2 regions of the Mycobacterium sp. ITM-2016-00317 genome follow, and region 2 is predicted to be linked to the other one. Evidence: predicted binding sites of a transcription regulator. Region 2 holds the regulator's gene; the other holds the start of a gene.
What was found. The regulator LexA, encoded in region 2, represses DNA repair genes until DNA is damaged. The targets are predictions, from matches to a motif close to CGAACANNTGTTCG.

Region 1: cofD (2-phospho-L-lactate transferase) is a predicted target of LexA. The motif match lies at 2,176-2,189, and genes of this name have one in related genera.

Annotation. Positions count from the first base shown of each region.
Region 1 is NZ_CP134399.1:1,522,445-1,530,218, forward strand. Features, by position in the region: gene C6A87_RS07285 (coenzyme F420-0:L-glutamate ligase) at 1-975, opposite strand, end outside; gene cofD (2-phospho-L-lactate transferase) at 972-1,970, opposite strand; gene C6A87_RS07295 (WhiB family transcriptional regulator) at 2,391-2,657, shown strand; gene C6A87_RS07300 (metallopeptidase family protein) at 2,685-3,107, opposite strand; gene C6A87_RS07305 (DUF3499 domain-containing protein) at 3,232-3,651, shown strand; gene C6A87_RS07310 (phosphomannomutase/phosphoglucomutase) at 3,775-5,166, shown strand; partial or broken gene C6A87_RS07315 (TobH protein) at 5,163-6,268, shown strand; gene manA (mannose-6-phosphate isomerase, class I) at 6,274-7,500, shown strand; gene C6A87_RS07325 (oxidoreductase) at 7,445-7,774, opposite strand, start outside.
Region 2 is NZ_CP134399.1:2,346,182-2,353,955, forward strand. Features, by position in the region: gene C6A87_RS11220 (hypothetical protein) at 1-1,683, shown strand, start outside; gene lexA (transcriptional repressor LexA) at 1,716-2,405, opposite strand; gene C6A87_RS11230 (LysM peptidoglycan-binding domain-containing protein) at 2,615-3,085, shown strand; gene nrdR (transcriptional regulator NrdR) at 3,213-3,677, shown strand; gene C6A87_RS11240 (PhzF family phenazine biosynthesis isomerase) at 3,683-4,369, opposite strand; gene C6A87_RS11245 (alpha/beta hydrolase) at 4,404-5,426, opposite strand; gene C6A87_RS11250 (PAC2 family protein) at 5,468-6,457, opposite strand; gene C6A87_RS11255 (serine protease) at 6,572-7,408, shown strand; gene C6A87_RS11260 (DUF4192 domain-containing protein) at 7,507-7,774, shown strand, end outside.

The DNA.
Region 1 (7,774 bases), 820 kb from region 2:
GTCGCGGCCGTCGCCGCTGAGGTCGGCCCGCCAACGGTCTTTCATCGCGTCCAGCAGCCGGATCCGCACCGTGTGGTCGCGCACCCACACGAAGCGCACCGGCCGCGTGTGATGCGGCGCCGGGGCGGTCAGCGCCTCACCGACGGCCGCCTCGATCAGTTCCTCGGCCACCGGTTCGGCGCTGAACGCGCGTACCGAGCGGCGCAGCAGTTGCGCCTGGGAACGCCCCAACGCCAGCGCCTCTTCGGTGCCCAGCCAGAACAGGTCCTCCTCACCGGCCCGTACCAGATTGCGTGCCGAGGAGCCGTCGTCGCGCAGTGTCAGCCCCCGCACGACGGCCACCGGTACCGCGGTCAGCTTGCCCTTGACCAGATCGGCGGCCGCGGCGATCTCGTCGGCGACGGCGATCTCGGTGACGATGAGCTCGTTGCCGTGCTGGTCGTGTTCGCCGGCGTAGGCGTGCAGCACCGTCAGCCCCGCCGCGCCGATCGCGACGTCGGTCTGGCCCGTGCGCCACGCCCGGCCCATGGTGTCGGTGACGACGACACCGACGCGCACCCCGAGCCGCTCCCGCAGCGCCGCGACCAACGCGGCCGCGCTGCCGTCGGGATCCACGGGCAGCAGCGCCAATTCGTTGGAGTCGACGTTCGAGCCGTCCACGCCGGCCGCGGCCTGCACCAGCCCGAGCGCGTTCTCGGTGATCAAGGTGCGGCCCTTGCGCGCCAGCACCCGCACCGCCTCGGCGTCGATCAGCTTGCGGCGCAGCGCATCCCGCTCGTCGGGGTCTGCCGGGGCGGGCACCATGCGGCCCTCGGTCTTGGACAGCACCTTGCTGGTGACCACGAGGACGTCGTCGTCACGCAGCCACGGCGCGGCGTCGGCGATGGCCGCGGCCAGATCGTCGCCCGGCCGGAACTCGGGGAGCCCGGCCACCGGCAGCAGTTCGACCCGCGCCGACGTGCCGTGGTCGTTCACGGGCTCACCCCGGCCAGTTCCATTCCGGCGCGGACCATCTCGGCTGTCGCTGCCGGATCGGTCATCAGCAGCGGCACCGAGCGCACCTGCACGCCGTCGATCGAGGCGTGGTCCCCGGAGTCCACCAGCCAGCCGTCGAGAATCCCCGTCGCCGACCGCGCCCCGAAGTGATTGCCTACGGCCTCGGAGGTGCTCGGTACCCCGATCACGCTGAGGCAGGTGTCGGCCATGCCGCGCAACGGCTTCCCCGCGACGATGGGGGAGTAGCCGATCACCGGCGCGCTGGTCGAGCGCAGCGCGCCGCGGATACCGCCGACGGCGAGGATGGCGCCGATGCTGACCACCGGGTTGGACGGCGCGATCAACACGATGTCGGCGTTCTCGATCGCGTCGGTGACACCGGGTGCCGCAGTGGCCTTGTCGGCGCCGACGAATGCGAAGCTCTCCGTGGGTATTTGAGCGCGGTAACGCACCCACCATTCCTGGAAATGGATCGCGCGCTTTTCGCCTGCCGATTCGCCGGGGCCGGGATCGGTGACCACAACATGGGTTTCGCAACGGTCATCGCTGGCGGGCAACAGTAGCGCACCGGGTGACCACCGCCGGCACAGGGCCCGGGTGACGTCGGAGAGCGGATAGCCCGCGCGCAGCATCTGACTGCGCACCAGATGGGTGGCCAGGTCGCGGTCGCCGAGGCCGAACCAGTCCGGCTGCACCCCGTAGGCGGCGAGTTCCTCCTTGGCGTTCCAGGTTTCGTTCTTGTGACCCCAACCACGGTCAGGGTCGATGCCGCCGCCCAGGGTGTACATGCATGTGTCCAGGTCAGGGCAGATTCGGACGCCGAACATCCAGGCGTCATCACCCACATTCACCACGGCTGTCACTTCGTGCTCATTGGTATCGTCTGTACCGAACTGCCCCAAGCCCAAAAGATGTTGGACACCGAGCAAGAACCGCGCACCACCTACACCACCGACCAGAACCGTGACCTTCACAGGAATCGAGACTAGGCCGTCAGAGTCGCCCAGGGCGCCTCGGGCGGGAAGTGACAGACACGCCACAACGCGACGCGCCGTAATCAAGTCACGGAATGGTATGAATTCCTGTTCTAGCGCTTGACCAGGACAGCTAACGCGTGTGTAATCACACCAGTGTCATTTCGCGGTTCTCCGGCCGGTTCCGGTGTCGCAGACCGAGATTCGATCACTTGTTCGAATTGGGTGGCCGCACGTTGGATTGTGGGGCTGGCATATACGGATCTACGAGACCTGGAGGAGGGGAACATGACATTTGAACAGGCCGATTTCGGCGACTCGATTCGGTTCGACAACAGGCTCCTCGGCTCGGTGGGAAGTGCGCCGCACATCCAGACCGGACCGACACCAAGCGGAGTCAACGGGCGTCCCCAGCTGAGTCTGGTGCCCGACCACGCCGACTACTTCAGCGAAGGCGCCGAGCTCGACGAGGATCAGTGGCAGGAGCGCGCGCTGTGCGCCCAGACCGATCCCGAGGCCTTCTTCCCGGAGAAGGGCGGCTCCACCCGCGAAGCCAAGCGCATCTGCCAGGGCTGTGAGGTCAAGGACGCGTGCCTGGAGTACGCACTGGCCAACGACGAGCGCTTCGGCATCTGGGGCGGACTGTCCGAGCGGGAGCGTCGGCGCCTCAAGCGCGGCATCATCTGAGCCGCGCCGGCGCGGCTCAGATGCCGGCTAGTCCTCGTCCAGGGTCGGGTCGATGACAGACGGTTCCACACCCAGATAGGTGGCGACCTGCGCCACCAGCAATTCATGCAGCAGCTCGGTCAGCTCGTCGGTGTCTTTAGCCCGACGCTCGATCGGCTTGCGGAACAACACAATTCGAGCGCGAGTGGAGTTACCTCGCACGTCCACCCCCGCGGGGATCAGCCGGGCCAGCGCGATCGGGCCGTCGGCCACCACCTCCGGGGGCCACTGCACACTTTCGGGATCCTTCGGCGCGATGCGCGGAATCTCGTCGACCGCCACATCGAGCGTCGACACCCGGTCATGCCAGCGCCGCTCGATCGGCTCATAGGCTTCCAGCACCGCCATGTCGAAACGTTCGGCGCGGGTGCGCCACCCCGGAACCGTCGGTGGCAACAGCGTCCCGCGCATCTCCCGCCGCGGACCGCGAACGTGGCGCCTCGTCACGGACAGATCGTAACGGTTGGGCTTCGGGCCGGTCCCGGCTGCGCGTGTCCGGCGCAACCGCAACGATCCCGCACGATAGCCTTCGGCTGTGAATGTTCCCCGTCGCTGCTGCCGGCCAGGGTGCCCGCACTATGCGGTCGCGACGCTCACCTTCGTCTACTCGGACTCGACCGCTGTCGTCGGCCCGCTGGCCACCGTGTCCGAGCCGCACTCGTGGGACCTGTGCGTCCTGCACGCCGGCCGGATCACCGCGCCCCGCGGCTGGGAGCTGGTCCGGCACGCCGGCCCGCTGCCCTCGCACCCCGACGACGACGATCTGGTGGCGTTGGCTGACGCGGTCCGAGAAGGCCGGGAGGCGGCCGCGCCCGCCGCCGGTTTCACCCCCGGCTTCAGCGACCCGGTCACCGGTGCGCACGGCGGCGCGTTGATGGCCCCGCCGGCCCGCCGCCCCGAGACCAACGGACGCCGCCGCGGACACCTGCGCGTGCTGCCCGACCCGACGGACTGACCGGCCCGCGCTCTTCCAGCTCCGACACCCGGTGGACGACCCGACCGGCAGATGAGTCGCCATGCGCACAGCCGGTGACGGCTAGGCTGACCATCACACAGTCTCTTCGTCCCAAGGAGCTTCATGTCTCGTCCCGCCGAGGCGGTACAACGCGTCATCAAGGCCTATGACGTGCGTGGACTCGTCGGCGAGGAGATCGACGAGAGTTTCGTGCGCGACGTCGGCGCCGCGTTCGCCCGCCTGGTCCGCGACGCGGCCGCGCCCGCCAGCCAGATCGTCGTCGGGTACGACATGCGGGCCAGTTCGCCGGGACTGGCCGACGCCTTCGCCGACGGCGTCACCGCCCAGGGCCTCGACGTCGTCCGCATCGGGCTGGCCTCCACCGACCAGCTCTACTTCGCCTCCGGCCTGCTGGACTGCCCCGGCGCGATGTTCACCGCCAGCCACAACCCGGCCGCCTACAACGGCATCAAACTGTGCCGGGCCGGGGCCAAGCCCGTCGGCAAGGACACCGGGCTGACCACCATCAGCGACGAGGTCATCGCCGGGGTGCCGGAGTTCGACGGCCCCCGCGGCACCGTCACCGACCGCGACGTGCTCGACGAGTACGGCGAGTTCCTGCGCTCGCTGGTCGACATCGCGGCGGCCCGGCCGCTGCACGTCGCCGTCGACGCCGGCAACGGGATGGCCGGCCACACCGCTCCCGCGGTGCTCGGCCCGATCGCGTCGATCAAACTCTCGCCGCTGTACTTCGAACTCGACGGCAACTTCCCCAACCACGAGGCCAACCCGCTCGACCCGGCCAACCTCGTCGACCTGCAGAACTTCGTGCGCGAGACCGGTGCCGACATCGGGCTGGCCTTCGACGGCGACGCCGACCGCTGCTTCGTCGTCGACGAGACCGGCCACGCCGTGTCGCCGTCGGCGGTGACCGCGCTGGTCGCCGCACGCGAACTGAAGCGCGAAATCGGCGCGACGATCATCCACAACCTGATCACCTCCCGTGCAGTGCCCGAGCTGGTGGCCGAACGCGGCGGCACGCCGGTGCGCTCGCGCGTCGGCCACTCCTACATCAAGGGTTTGATGGCCGAGACCGGCGCGATCTTCGGTGGCGAACACTCCGCGCACTACTACTTCCGGGACTTCTGGGGCGCCGACTCCGGCATGCTGGCCGCGCTGCACGTGCTCGCCGCGCTCGGCGAACAGGACCGCCCGCTGTCGGAGATGATGGCCGACTACCAGCGCTACGAAGCCTCCGGCGAGATCAACTACACCGTCACCGACGCGCCCGCGGTCGTCGACGCCGTGCTGCAGACCTTCGGCAATCGCGTCCACGCCCTCGACCACCTCGACGGGGTCACCGTCGACCTCGGCGACGGCCGCTGGTTCAACCTGCGGATGTCCAACACCGAGCCGCTGCTGCGACTCAACGTCGAGGCCCGTAGCGCCGAAGAGGTCGAAGAGTTGGTCGACGAGATCGCGGGCGTCGTGTCCGGCGCCGAGGATTCGACATGAGCCCGCTCTCGGCCGCCGGTGCCGACCTCGACGACACCGAAGCGCTGCTCGACGCGGACCGGATGGGTCTGCTGCGGGCGGCGTCGATGGCCGGCGCGCAGGTGCGGGCCACCGCCGCAGCGCTCGACGAAGGCGACCTCGACGCGGTCCGCTCGGACTCGCCGCCCCGCACACTCGTGTGGGTGGCCAATGCCGGCAACGCCGAGACCGCGGGAGCCATGCTCGCCGCGCAGCTCGGCGGCTCGATCGGCGCGCCACTGGTCCTGGCCTCCGAGGCACCGCCGTGGATCGGCGCCCTCGACGTGGTGGTCATTGCCGGGGACGACCCCGGCGACCCGGCCCTGACGTCGGCGGCCGCGACCGCCGTGCGCCGCGGCAGCCGGGTGATCGTCGCAGCGCCCTACGAGGGGCCGCTGCGCGACGCGACCGCTGGACGCGCGGTCACGCTGCCGCCCCGGCTTCCGATACCTGACGAGGTCAACTTCGCCCGGTACCTGGCCGCGGGGCTCGCTGCGGTGCAGGCGGTCATCCCCGGCTACTCGCTCGACCTCGGCGCGATGGCCGACGCGCTGGACGCCGAGGCATTCCGAAACAGCGCCTCGCGTGAGGTTTTCACCAATCCGGCCAAGGGCCTCACCCAGCGCATGCGCGACCGCGAAGTCGTGCTCGCCGGCGACTCCGCCGCCACGCTCGCGCTGGCCCGCCACGCCGTCGCGGTGATGCTGCGCGTCGGACATCAGAGCGTGGCCGCGGTGGAGTTGAACGATGCGCTGGGCGCCATCGGATCCGGCTGGGGCCGGACCGCCGGCAGGGCGGCGTCGATCTTCCACGACGAGGAGATCGACGGGCCGCTGCCCAACCGCACATGTACTCTCGTGCTGACCACAGACGCCGAGCGGCCAGCCATGTCCGCCCGGCTGAGGGGGTTCGACGACGTCCACGTCGTCAACGCCGACGACGTCCCCGACGTCGCGGCGACCGGGGGGATAGTGAGTCGGGCTCAGCAACGATGCCCGGATCCACACGTCCCGAACAACAATTGGCGCTGTTGGCGGTCCGTCTCGAGATGGCGGCGGTCTACCAGCGGCTGGTTCGAGGTTGAGACGAGTGCACCTGCTGAAAGGCGCGGTCCGGACCTACGCATGGGGTTCGCGAACCGCGATCGCCGAATTCGTCGGCGCTCCGAGTCCCACCCCGCACCCCGAGGCCGAACTCTGGTTCGGGGCGCACCCGGGGGACCCGGCGTATCTCCTGACCGACGACGGAGAACGGTCCCTGCTCGACGCGCTGCGCACCGACCCGGAAGGTGAGCTCGGCGCCGCGGTCCGCGCGCGCTTCGGCGACACCCTGCCGTTTCTGGTCAAGGTGCTCGCCGCCGACGAGCCGTTGTCGCTGCAGGCGCACCCCAGCATGGAGCAGGCCGTCGAGGGATTCAGCCGCGAGGACCGGATGGGCATCCCGGTCTCGGCGCCCAACCGCAACTACCGCGACCGCAGCCACAAACCCGAGATCATCGTCGCGCTGAGCCAGTTCGAGGCGCTGGCCGGATTCCGCAGTGCCGCCCGGTCGGTCGAGTTGATGCAGGCGCTCGGCGTGCCCGAGTTGGACCCGTTCATCAACCTGCTGCACGGGCAGCGCGACGAGGACGGTCTGCGCGCGCTGTTCACCACCTGGATCACCTTCCCCCAGCCCGACCTCGACGCGCTGGTACCCGCGGTGATCGACGGCGCCATCAACTACGTCCGGTCTGGGGAAAAGGAATTCGCCCGCGAAGCCAAGACGGTGCTGGAACTCGGCGAGCGTTATCCCGGTGATGCGGGCGTGCTGGCCTCCATGCTGCTGAACCGGCTGTCGCTGGCGCCGGGGGAGGCCCTGTACCTGCCGGCCGGCAACCTGCACGCCTACCTGCACGGCATCGGGGTAGAGGTGATGGCCAACTCCGACAACGTCCTTCGCGGCGGGCTGACCCCCAAGCACGTCGACGTGCCCGAGCTGCTGCGGGTGCTGGACTTCACCCCGGCCGAGGACATCCTGGTCACCCCCGAAAGTCACCGCGACGGGGCGGAGATCATCTACCCGACGCCCGCGCCGGAGTTCTCGGTGTCGGTGCTCGGTATCGACAGCGACCAGGTGGGCCACGAGATCGACACCCCTGCCCGCCGCGAAGGCCCGCAGATCCTGCTGTGCACCGAGGGGGCGGCGACGGTGCACGCCAAGGCGAACACGGTGGTGCTGGAAAAAGGTGCCGCAGCGTGGGTTTCGGCAGACGACGACCCGATCAGGCTGGTCGCGCACGAGCCGTTCCGGATGTTCCGGGTGACCGTAGGGATCTAGTCCACAACGTCAAGTTGTGCCGGACCGCGCGGCCGACCAACCGTGGTGACGGCACCATGTAGAGGCTGTCGAGCAGACTGAACCGGCGCAGGAACCACTCCGCCAGAACGGGATCGGTCTCCGCCGCGCCGAGGAACTGGTCGAACAACCCGCCGACGGGCCGGTACCACCACGGCATCTCGCCGTGCGCGCCGTGCAACGTCAGATCGCCGATCGCGTTCATCGTCCACACCGGATAGGTGGTCTTGGCGGTGGCCCGGAAGAACTCCGTCCG
Region 2 (7,774 bases):
GTGATCTTCTGGACACCGGCCACCGGCGCGCGTGTGGTCCGCGGGCCGATCAACGCGGCGTGGGACAAGCTCGGCGGATCCTCCGGGGTGCTCGGGGTGCCCGCCGAGGACGAGACCTACGACGGACCGGTCGTCAGGCAGAGGTTCACCGGCGGTGAACTGGCCTACGACTCCGCGACCAAGACCTTCACCACCGTGCCGCCGGAGCTGGCCGGCCCGCTCGCCGACCTGGAGGTCCCCGACGACCCCGTCTCGGCGATCAACGCCGCCCGCCGGGCCGCCGGCGGCCCGCTGGGACCGCTCGGCGCCGCCGAGGGCGAGCCGTATGAGATCGGCGAAGACGGGATGGGCCAGGACTTCGTCAACGGCAAGATCTTCTACAGCCCGCAGACCGGGGCCAACGTCGTCACCGGCCAGGTGCTGGCCAAATACGAGAGCGTGGGCGGCCCCGAAGGCGACCTCGGCTTCCCGGCCACCGGGGAGCAGGACGGCGGGCAGCCGCCGGGTAGCCGGATCAGCACATTCGCCGCCGAGGACAAGCCGGTGATCTTCTGGACGCCGGACCACGGCGCGGTGATCGTGCGGGGTGCCATCAACGCCGCCTGGGACAAGCTGGGTGGCGCCACCGGTGAACTCGGCGCCCCGGTGGCGGATCAGACGCAGAACGGTGACGTCATCACCCAGCGGTTCAGCGGAGGCGCCATCTCCTGGGACACCGCGACCAAGAAGTTCAGCACCGAACCGGCGGGTCTGGGACCGCAGCTGGTCGGCCTGGAGGTGCCGGGTGAGGAAGCCGCCCCCGAGGCGACGCCGCCGCAGGCGCAGGCTCCGGACAACAGCGAGAGTTCCGGCCTGAAGTGGACGTGGTGGTGGCTGCTGGCCATCGTGCCGCTGTTGCTGCTGGCCGGGCTGGGAGCCTTCGCCGTGGTTCGTAGCCGGGGGCGCCGTGCCGAGGTCGATCCGTTCGCGACGACCGAGGACGACTCCTCCCGCAGCTACGAGCCCGCGCTTTCCGCCGTCGGCGGGCAGACCGGCCACGAGGAGGGCCGGGAGGACGAGCTCTTCGGTGAGCGTTACTCCCGGGACGACGTCGGCCCGCTGGGTGCGGCCGCCCCGTCCACCGCCGGCGAGCTGAGCTCCGACCCGCCCGAATTCTGGGGGTCGCAGGCGCCCGGCGACGATGCGCACGACGGGCCGGTCGGAGAGCAGGAAAATCCTGACACCGTGGATACCGCGCCGACGCGTGTGCTGACCCCCGACCCCGAAACCCTGTCGCACGACGTTCCCGACGACCACGGCGCCGAGCCCTGGGACGACACCGTGTTTGAGGACGGCGCCGCGTTCCAGGACGCCGAGATCGCCGCCGATCGCGAGCCGTTCATCGCGCATTTCGGTGGCATGGTCGAGGCACCCGTCGACGCGCAGGTACCGGCGCGTGATCCGGTGACCGACACCGGACGGCACGCGCGGATCGACGTCGACGAGCCGCTGCCGTTCGGCACCGCACTGCACATGCCGTTCGACGATCCGGCCGAGATCCCCGAGGGCTACCCGATCAAAGCGGACACGAGGTCCGGCCTGTACTGGACACCGGAGAGCGTCGACTACCACGAGGCGCCCGTCGAGATCTGGTTCGCCACAGAGGAGATCGCGCGCACGAACGGTTTCGTCCGCGGCGAGTGACCGGGGGCCCGTCGAGCGGGCCGCCGTCACCGTCAGATCTTGCGGATGACGGTGACGACCTTGCCCAGGATCACCGCGTCGTTGCCGGGGATCGGGTCGAACGCGGGGTTGTGCGGCATCAGCCAGACCTGACCGCGGGTGCGCTTGAAGGTCTTGACGGTGGCCTCGCCGTCGATCATCGCCGCGACGATGTCACCGTTGTCGGCGACGTTCTGCTGCCGGATCACGACCCAGTCACCGTCGCAGATCGCTGCGTCGACCATGGATTCACCGACCACCTTGAGCAGGAACAGGGATCCCTCGCCGACGAGTTCGCGGGGTAGGGGGAAGACGTCCTCGACGGCTTCCTCGGCCAGGATCGGGCCGCCCGCCGCGATGCGGCCGAGCACGGGCACGAACGTGGGCTCGGGCAGCGCATCGGAGCCGGCCACGTCGGTCCCGACGATCGGCACGGAGTTGTCGTCGAGCTCGCGGACGTCGACCGCGCGCGGCCGGTTGGGGTCCCGGCGCAGAAATCCCTTGCGCTCCAACGTGCGCAGCTGGTGGGCGACCGACGACGTCGAGGTCAGCCCGACCGCGTCGCCGATCTCCCGGATGCTGGGCGGATAGCCGCGGGTGCTCACCGATGCTCGGATGACCTCCAGGATGGTCCTCTGACGCTCGGTCAGACCGGAGTCGCGATCGCGACGGGTGCCGGTGCTGTCTCTGCTGTCATCGCTCATGTGCCCGAATCTAACCCGGCGGACCGGGATAATCAAACATGTGTTCGAGGCGTGTCGCGTCGGTCCGTCGGCGGTTCTCGCGTGCCCGGACATGTCGGTGGCCTCGGTTAGCGTTCGCAACAGTTCGATCACGTGTTCTATCAATCGAACACCTGATCGAGTAATCTTCGAACACAAGAGCGAACGAATCAGGACCGAAAGGCGAGCTGATGACCATTCTCGACGATCGTGCGACATGGAACGAGTTCGAACGCGCACCCCGCCTGCGTGTGGACGGCGGACGGACCCGCCCCGTGACCCCGGTCCGGCGGCCCCCGTCCCGCCGCCCCGGCGGGGCGCCGGCGAGTTACCGGGGGACCGGGGTGCTGATGTCGAGGGCGTCGCACCGCCGCCGTCCGATCACGCCGGCGACCACCGTGTTGCTGGCACTGGTCGCCGCCGTGATCACGCTGTGGCTCGGTCTGGTCGGCCAGTTCGGCGGTCTCGTCGGTGGCGCGCCGGAGGTTCCCGGTCGCCTCGCCGTGGTGCAGGTGCAGAGCGGGGAGTCCCTGCAGCACGTCGCGCGCAGGGTGGCCCCGGACGCTCCGGTCGCCGAGGTCGTGCACCGCATCCGGGAGCTCAACAAGCTGGAAACCGCGGCGCTGGCCACCGGCCAGACGCTGATCGCACCGGTCGCCTGAGCATTCGTCGAGGACGGCTCCGATGAGGCATGCGCTGTCAGGTCCGGCCGTGAGCCCGCCGTGGGTGACGCAGGTACGCTCAAGGGCGATCGAAGCGATCGAACCCCGGAGTGGCGAAGGAGCGGTGATGCACTGTCCGTTCTGCCGGCATCCCGATTCCCGGGTGGTCGATTCCCGGGAGACCGATGAGGGTCAGGCCATTCGCCGGCGCCGGTCCTGCCCCGAATGCGGGCGCCGGTTCACCACCGTGGAGACCGCGGTGCTTGCGGTCGTCAAACGCAGCGGGGTGACCGAACCGTTCAGCCGGGAGAAGGTCATCCGCGGCGTGCGACGGTCGTGCCAGGGCCGTCAGGTCGACGACGATGCGCTCAACCACCTGGCTCAGCAGGTCGAGGACGCGGTCCGGGCCACCGGATCGCCCGAGGTGGCGAGCCACGAGGTCGGACTGGCGATCCTGGGCCCACTGCGTGAACTCGACGAGGTCGCCTACCTGAGATTCGCCTCGGTGTATCGCTCCTTCACCTCGGCCGAGGACTTCGAGCGCGAGATCCAGGAGTTGCGCGCTCATCGCGGGGTCACCGCCAAGAGCTGACGGGGTCAGTCGAGTTGGCGGTTTCCGTCGTCGACCACCCGTCCGGCCACCTGCACCCAGCCCTCGGGGCTCCACGTCGTCTCGATGACTGAGCCCTGCCCCTGCACGATGGTCAGATCCCGGCTGAGATGCTCGGTGATCCGGACTGCGGCCGCCCCGGTCGCCTCGTCCTCGCGGATCCCCAGGTGCGGTGCGAACATCCGGGACCGAATGGTGCCTGCCGACTCGTCCAGCCAGGTCCACAGGTAATGCTCGGAACCGTCGGCGTAGTCATCGGGGTCGGCGGCGAAGAGCTCGTCGACCGAACCGACCTGGGCGATGGAGAACACGGGGGCCCACTGCGCGCGAGCGCTGACCGAGGTCAGCTCGTCGGCATAGGTGACTTGCACGATGCCCGCGGGCACCTGAAGCGTCTTGACCGGCATTCCGCGGTCCTTCAGCCACCACGACGCCCCCACCGTGGGGTGTCCGGCGAACCGCATCTCGGCGGTGGGGGTGTAGATGTGGACTTGGGCGCTGTGCGTGCCCTCGCGCGGTAGGTGGACGAAAACCGTTTCGCTGTAACCCAATTCGGTGGCGATGCGCTGGCGTTCGGAGGCACTCACCGTCGCGGCGTCGACGACGCCGAGCGGGTTGCCGAAGTTTCCGTCGTGGTCGGTGAATACGCGCAACACGGTCACATCGATGGCCATGGCCCGATGCTACGTGCTCGGCCGGGCCGGCCGGTCAGGTTGCCGAGCGTTCGTCGGCTCCCATCGCATCGAGCACCGCGACGCGGGTGTCGACCGTGCCGGACAACGCGCGTTCGTTGAGGCCCGTGCGAAGCAGTTCGCGCAGATAGTCCTGGTCGTAAACGGCGGGTTCGGTCGAGTCGATGAACCTCTCGACCACCTCGACGAAACGGTCCGGGTCGTCGTGGAACGGGAAGTGGCCCGAACCCCGGAAGATCTCCAGCCGGGACCCCGGCATGGCGGCGTGCGCCATCTCCGCATGACCGACCGGGATGACGGCGTCGAGGTCACCCCAGATCAGTTGCACGGGAACAGATTGCGTCAGATAGCAGCGATCCAGCATCGTGACCACCTGGCCGCGCCAGTCCACGACTGCGCGCAGGGTGCGGGCGAAAGCCGACGATGCCGTGGGTTCGGGCAGGTCGGCCAGGATGCGGAGCATGTGCGGGATGTCGTGGCCGACGCCGGTGGAGCCGAAGACCGTGCCGCCGAGGCGGCCGAGCGCCTGCAGCGCAGGCAGCACCATCGGGAGGCGCAGCAGCGACAGCGCCTCGGTGCCCAGCGGCATCGCGGCGATGCGCAGCGCGATGTTGACGTCCTTGGTGACCCCGCCCGCGCCGACCAGGATGAGCCGGTCCACCAATTGCGGGAACTGGTAGGCGAACTGCATCGCCACCCCGCCGCCGAGCGAGTGGCCGATCACCGTGGCCCTGTCGATGCCGAGGACACTGAGCAGATCCCGCATACCGTTGGCGTAGGCGGCCACCGAGTAGTCCGCGCGCGGCTTGTCCGACTTGCCGTGCCCGAGCAGATCCGGCGCGATCACCGTGAACCGCTGGGCCAGTTGGGCCTGCACGGTGTCCCACGTGGTGGAGTTGTCGCCGATGCCGTGGATCAGCAGGATCGCCGGACCGGAGCCGGCCACCCGGTAGGCCCGCCGGTAGCCGTGGATGGTGCAGTACTCCAGCGTCGGGGTGGTCTCGCGCACGGGGTGCAGATGCGGTTTGCGTTCGGTCATGTCGCCCATTCCGTCGTCGGCACGGCCGGCCGCCGGTGGCGCTACCGGCCGTCCCGGGGGTCTTCTCTGTCCTTGGGCTTCTTCTCACCGGCCTGTTCGGCGAGGAACCGCTCGAACTCGGCGCCGAGTTCGTCCCCGCTGGGCAGATCTTCGTCCCGCGCCAGAAGGGACCGGTTCTCCTGAGCAGCGACGAACGCATCGTACTGACGCTCCAGGGCCTCCACCACCTGAGCGACCTCCGCGCTGGCTCCCACCTGCTCGTTGATCTTGTCGAGCACCTCGGCCGAGGCCTGGGTCAGCGCCGCGGTGGGGATCTGCAGCGACCCGTTTCTGGCGACCTCGGAGATCAGGGTCTCGGCCGCGGATGGATAGTCGGTCTGGGCCAGGTAATGCGGGACGTGCACGGTGAATCCGACGACTTCGTAGCCGTGCTGGGCCATCCGGAACTCCAACAGGCTCGACGCGCTGCCGGGCACCTGGACCTCGGTGACCCAAGGCTGGTGCTCGGCGATCAGCTCCTTGTCGTTGGAGTGTGCGGTCAGCGTCATCGGCCGGGTGTGTGGCACCGCCATCGGGATCGAGCCCAGCCCGATCACCCGGCGCACACCGAGGCGCTCGGACAGCAGCCGGACCGCGGTGATGAACCGCTCCCAGCGCAGGTCGGGTTCGAGCCCGGCCAGCAGCAGGAACGGCGTGCCCACGCTGTCGTGCAGCGCGTACAGGTTCAGCGCCGGCTCGTCGTAGTGGGTGAAATGGTCGGTCTTGAACGTCATCAACGGCCGGCGGGACCGGTAGTCCAGCAGCTCGTCGATCGCGAAAGACGCCACCAGCTCGGTGTCGAGGGTGTCCTTGAGGTGCTGCACGGACAACCGGATCGCATGCCCGGCATCGGAGAACCCCTCGAGCGCGTGGACCAGCACCGGACCGCGGCCGTCGGGAGAGGACAGCTGCGGGGACGGGAACTCGAGTTCGTACATGCCGGTCTGTTCCGGGTGGTACTGCTGGCCGGAATCCTGCTCGTCGTCAGCCATATGTCTCGCCTTCCTCGGTTCGGTACTCACAACTGGTGATGCGGGCAAACCGTGAACCACAAGTGTCCCGCACGGATGCCGCGCCGCCACGCGGGGTGGCCCGCCGTCACGCAGATGTTCGAACACGCACACGCCGATGTGACATTCCGCGAGGAGCCCGCAACGGGCAGGATCGGCGGAGTGGGTGGACTCCGGCGGGCGTGCCCGCTCCTGGCGGCGGCGCTGCTGGGCGCGTGTGCGGGCACCGAGCCCGCGCCGTCGCCACCGCCTGCAGGGGGTCTGCCGTCGGCGACGCCGGTGGCGCCGGACCCCCGCGTCGGAGCGGTGTTCGCCGGCGCCGCGGACCGTCACGTGTGCACCGGCTCGGTGCTGGACTCTGCGGCGGGCGATCTGATCCTGACCGCGGCGCACTGCCTGCCGGACGGCGTGGCGGCGGTGTTCGTACCGGAGTTCGGTGCGGGCCGCACACCGCGTGACGGTTGGCGGATCGACGCGGTGTTCCTGGACCCCCGGTGGGTGGACGGCAGCGAACCGGCCGCCGACTACGCGATCGCGCGGGTGAGCCGAGCCGACGGGAAGCGGCTGCCGCCGCCTGTCGGCGGTGGGCTGGAACTGGGCGCGGCGCCGGAATCGGGCCAGGAGGTCACCGTGATCGGCTACCCCGCAGGCGTCGGTGGCGGTCCATCGGTCTGCCGCGCACCGGCGGGCTTTGCGCGGCAGGGATTCCCGACACTGCACTGTGCCGGGGTGGTCGACGGCTTCTCCGGTGCGCCGTGGATCTCCGGGCCGACGGTGACCGGTCTGATCGGTGGCCTCGACGGTGGGGGATGCGCCGAGGAGGTCTCGTTCTCGCCGCCCTTCGACGACGGGATCGCCGCACTGATGGCGCGTGCGGAGGCCGGCGGACCCGGTGACGAGGCGCCGGGGGCATTCGACGACGGCTGCGCGTGACGGCCGGTTTCATCCCCAGATCCGATTTCATCCACAGTTGCGCCGCGCCCGCACGCCTTCGAACGATCGGTGTCGGCGGCGGTTGCGAGGTTGGCCACATGGCCTCAACACCTCACCCGTATCCCTCGCTCGACCGCCCCGGCGCCCTGATCGCGGCACTACCCGCCGTGCTCGGCTTCGTGCCGGTGAAATCACTGGTCCTGATGACCATCGCCGACGGCGAGATGGGCGCCGTGCTGCGCGCCGACCTGTCCGATCGGCCCGCCGATCAGCTGTACCGGCTGGCCGAACTGGCGGCCTTGTCCGGTGCCGACGCCGCGGTGGCGGTGATCGTCGACGCCGACGGCGCGTACTGCCCGATGTGCG